Regions from separate parts of the Blautia sp. DFI.9.10 genome, predicted to be linked through region 1. Evidence: riboswitches for the same ligand, from Rfam matches in the RefSeq annotation. Region 1 holds a riboswitch; the other holds the start of a gene.
The links. A riboswitch is a leader RNA that binds a small molecule or an ion and turns the genes downstream of it on or off. The one in region 1 is predicted to bind ZMP and ZTP.
Positions count from the first base shown of each region.

Region 2: it holds a riboswitch for ZMP and ZTP, as region 1 does, so the genes downstream of both, NE671_RS14335 (IMP cyclohydrolase) here and NE671_RS14810 (formate--tetrahydrofolate ligase) in region 1, are expected to answer to the same signal.

Region 1 is NZ_JANGAA010000033.1:6,400-8,604, forward strand. It holds gene NE671_RS14805 (sodium-dependent transporter) at 1-559, shown strand, start outside; ZMP/ZTP riboswitch at 800-881, shown strand; gene NE671_RS14810 (formate--tetrahydrofolate ligase) at 955-2,205, shown strand, end outside.
Region 2 is NZ_JANGAA010000029.1:30,183-32,387, reverse strand. It holds gene NE671_RS14340 (phosphoribosylaminoimidazolecarboxamide formyltransferase) at 1-555, opposite strand, end outside; gene NE671_RS14335 (IMP cyclohydrolase) at 594-1,307, opposite strand; ZMP/ZTP riboswitch at 1,394-1,475, opposite strand; gene NE671_RS14330 (peptidoglycan recognition protein family protein) at 1,573-2,205, opposite strand, start outside.

The DNA of each region.
Region 1 (2,205 bases):
TTTTGTATTTCTCGGAAAGGATGGAATGGCTTCCGGCCCAAGCCTGATATTTATCTCACTGCCAAAGGTTTTTGATGCCATGGGAGTATTTGGCCGTCCGGTGGCAATTGCATTTTTCCTGATGATGGGATTTGCGGCACTGACTTCCTGCGTGTCTGTCATGGAGACACTGGTTGCAAACTGCATGGAACTTTATCATAAACCACGTAAGAAAATGTGTGGTGCTGTCGGGATTTATTCTCTTGTTACAGCAGTACTGATCTGCCTTGGTTATAACAAACTGTATTTTGAACTTAAACTGCCAAATGGTTCCGTTGGACAGCTTCTGGATGTGATGGATTATATCAGCAACAGTTTTCTGATGCCGTTTATCTCACTTTTGACAAGCATTCTGATCGGCTGGGTGATCGGCCCTGACTGGATCATAGGAGAAGTGGAACGAAATGGGGAACACTTCAAACGGGCAGGGTTATATCGCTTTATGATCCGTTATGTAGTGCCGGTTGTAATGCTGATATTATTCCTGGTATCTACAGGATTTGCAGATTTGATTTCATAAGTGTGGTAATATGTTTATGGCGTCTGGACAGTCGCATTAACGGATGACCAGTACAAGATACGATTAAATAACAGAGGATTTGATGAAAAAAGATATGTACGAATGTTGGAGAGAAAACTAATACATAGAACGGAAATGATTCAGAAAATTAGACTTAGCTCACTTTAAAAGTGAAAAAATAATTTGATAATTTCTTGACAAGTACTAATAAATATGTTAGTATTCAATCATCAAATTAATAAAGTCTTCGGTGACTGACGGAGTTGTGGGATAACCACGAGGGAGCCGGAGATTCGATGAGTCGACCGTCTGGGCAGTATTTGAAAAACTTCAGATACTGCTCTTTTTTATGGGATAAAAGATGCAGACGGTTGCAGCGGAGAAAGGAGAACATTATGGGATTTAAAAGTGACATCGAGATTGCACAGGAGTGCACAATGGAGCCAATTACCAAGATTGCAGAGAAAGCAGGTATTGATGACAAATATCTGGAGCAGTATGGTAAATACAAAGCAAAGATCGACTATAATCTTCTGAAAGAAACAGACAAAAAAGACGGAAAGCTGATCCTGGTAACAGCCATCAACCCGACACCGGCAGGTGAGGGAAAAACTACGACAACCGTAGGTCTTGCAGATGGAATGCAGAGACTTGGAAAAAATGTTATGGTAGCTCTTCGTGAGCCATCCCTGGGACCGGTATTTGGTGTCAAAGGTGGTGCGGCAGGCGGCGGCTATGCACAGGTAGTTCCGATGGAGGATATCAACCTTCATTTTACCGGTGATTTCCATGCAATCGGTGCGGCAAACAACCTTCTTGCAGCAATGATCGACAACCATATTTTCCAGGGTAATGAACTGAACATCGACCCGAGAAAGATCACCTGGAGACGATGCGTGGACATGAACGACCGTCAGCTTCGTAATGTAGTAGACGGACTTGGCGGAAGAACAAACGGTATGCCGCGTGAAGACGGATATGACATCACTGTAGCATCTGAGATTATGGCAGTTCTCTGTCTGGCAAGTGATATCAAAGATCTGAAAGAGAGACTTTCCAGAATCATCATCGGATATACTTACGGTAAGGTTGCTGAGCAGAAACCGGTAACAGCAGGAGACCTCCACGCAGAGGGTGCTATGACAGCACTTCTGAAGGATGCCCTGAAACCAAACCTTGTTCAGACACTGGAGCATGTTCCGGCGATCGTTCATGGCGGACCATTCGCAAATATCGCTCACGGATGTAACTCCGTAACCGCTACAAAGATGGCTATGAAGCTTGCTGATTATGCCATCACAGAGGCTGGATTCGGTGCTGATCTTGGAGCTGAGAAATTCCTGGATATCAAGTGCCGTATGGCAGGTCTTACACCAAGTGCCGTTGTTATCGTAGCAACCGTACGTGCTCTGAAATATAATGGTGGCGTTGCAAAAGCAGATCTTAACAATGAGAACCTTGAGGCTCTTGAAAAGGGTATCCCGAACCTTCTGAAGCATGTAAGCAATATCAAAAATGTATACAAGCTTCCATGTGTGGTAGCTATTAACGCATTCCCGACCGATACCAAGGCAGAGCTTGATTTTGTGGAAGCAAAATGCAAGGAGCTTGGCGTAAACGTAGCACTTTCCGAGGTATGGGCAAAA
Region 2 (2,205 bases), on a different contig from region 1:
TCCAAATACCTGTTTGTGCTCCAAAGGTTCTGGAACATAGTTTTCATCGATCTGGATCACATTGTAATTGCCTTTTTTCTTCTGCTTCAGAATTTCAAGAGCCTCCTCTGTATATCCTGGTGCGATCACACCATCAGAAACCTCTCTCTTGATCAGCATTGCGGTATCTTTGTCGCAGACATCAGAAAGAGAAATAAAATCACCAAATGATGACATACGATCTGCACCTCTTGCTCTTGCATACGCACATGCAAGCGGGGAAAAATTCTTCCAGTCCATATCACCTACCCAGTAGATCTTTGCCAGTGTCTCATTCAGCGGAAGTCCGATGGAAGCACCTGCCGGAGATACATGCTTAAATGAAGTTGCTGCCGGAAGTCCGGTTGCTTTCTTAAGGTCACGTACCAGCTGCCAGCCATTAAAGGCATCCAGGAAGTTGATGTATCCTGGTCTTCCGGAGAGTACCTGGATCGGAAGCTCACTTCCATCTGCCATATAGATCTTTGATGGTTTCTGATTTGGGTTACATCCGTATTTTAACTGTAATTCTTTCATGAAAAAGCTCCTCCGTTCTCTGTGATATCCCTATTTTCTTATTTATTCTTGTTTACGATCCTGGATTCATATTTTCCTGTCTCAATGTCAATAAAACGAACAAAGAGAGAAACTTTATTATCCTGGTTCAGGCTCTTCCAGAGGAGATCCGTAAACTCATCAATATCGCTTGGGATCTCTACCAGCTTCGGCTCTCCCTCGAAACTTGGAAGTGGATTTCCATCGCATTTATAAGTATGGATAAAACGTCCCTGTCCTGCCGCCGCATTCTCATAGGCAAATGTATAACGAAGACAGGAATCCGGATTTCCGTTATTGCTCTTTAAAATAGACATCGCATAATTGAATTTACCGTCTTCAACATGAAGAACACCTGAAATACGAGGTGTATAGTTCGGCGCATCCGGCTCAAACTCTCTGCTGCGGAGAGACTGTTCAAAGGTGAGCTGTCTGTCCATTCCCTCATAGATCGTATCTGTCTGATCACCGTTTGTTACGATGGTCTTATTTCCAAGGACACGTACCGGTGCATAAATGATCAGGCTCGGGTCTGTAAGCTTGGACGGATCAAAAGCCTGTGTACGGATTCCTTCCCCATCCTCAACAAAAATACGGTTTCTGCTGTTCTCGCTTCTTCCCATAATAAAATATGCAGTAACTGCATGTTTCCCGTCAGCGGAACGTCCGATCACAATTCCTCTTCCCGGATAGGAATTTTCTTTCAGTTCTTTTTCAAGTGAAAATGTCGTCATTTTTCACAGTCCTCCTTGTCTAATGTAAGGCCCGGGGCTTATCCCAGGATATGAACGGTAACAAAAAACCGCCTGGACACCCCTTATCAGGCTGCCCAGGCGGTCGGCTTCTCACTTCACTGCACTCCCTGTAGGTAATCCTACTTTCCGCCAGTCATGCAGCTTCTGCTGTTATACTACAATACTTCTTCTTAATTTTCAAGCCCCTATTTTCAGAAATTATTTTTCCAGACTTCTTGTTGCTCACAAAATAAACAATAACACTTTATTTCCCCTGTAATGCATAATCTGTCTGGATCTGTGCTGCAATGTCTGATTTCATCTGGATCCATGCATCGGGATTTTCCACGTAATACTTCGGACAGTCTTTACCTGTGACATCATAATGACGGATCACCTGATCCGAAGTCAGTCCAAAGCGTGTACAAAGCCACGCTGTCAGCTTTACCGCCGAATCATAGGTTGCTGTATTAAACTGCCCTGTTTCATCCGGATGGCAGCATTCAATGGATATGGTATCTACATTTCTGGAATTTGTGGCATAGGATATTTCTGAAGTGGGAATACATTGTACCACTTCTCCCTCCAAACCTATCACAAAATGACTGCTGACTTTGTTGTCCTGCGTTGTCGCAAGATTTTCAAAATAATTCCGGTTGGATATGGCAGTAGATCCCGGATTGGCCGTATAATGAATGGCTATATAATTTACCTGTTCGATAGAAATCTGTGGTCTGGAATAGGAATTCGGTGTCAGAAGCTCCACATCAATAAAAGGTGCTCCTTCTGCCTGCCATTGTTCCGGTCCGCCATTTCCGCTGGCATTCCCGGATATTTCTTCCTGTCCGGACTGAGTTTCACTCTGTTCCATGCGCATCTCAAAAAATGCGTATCCTAA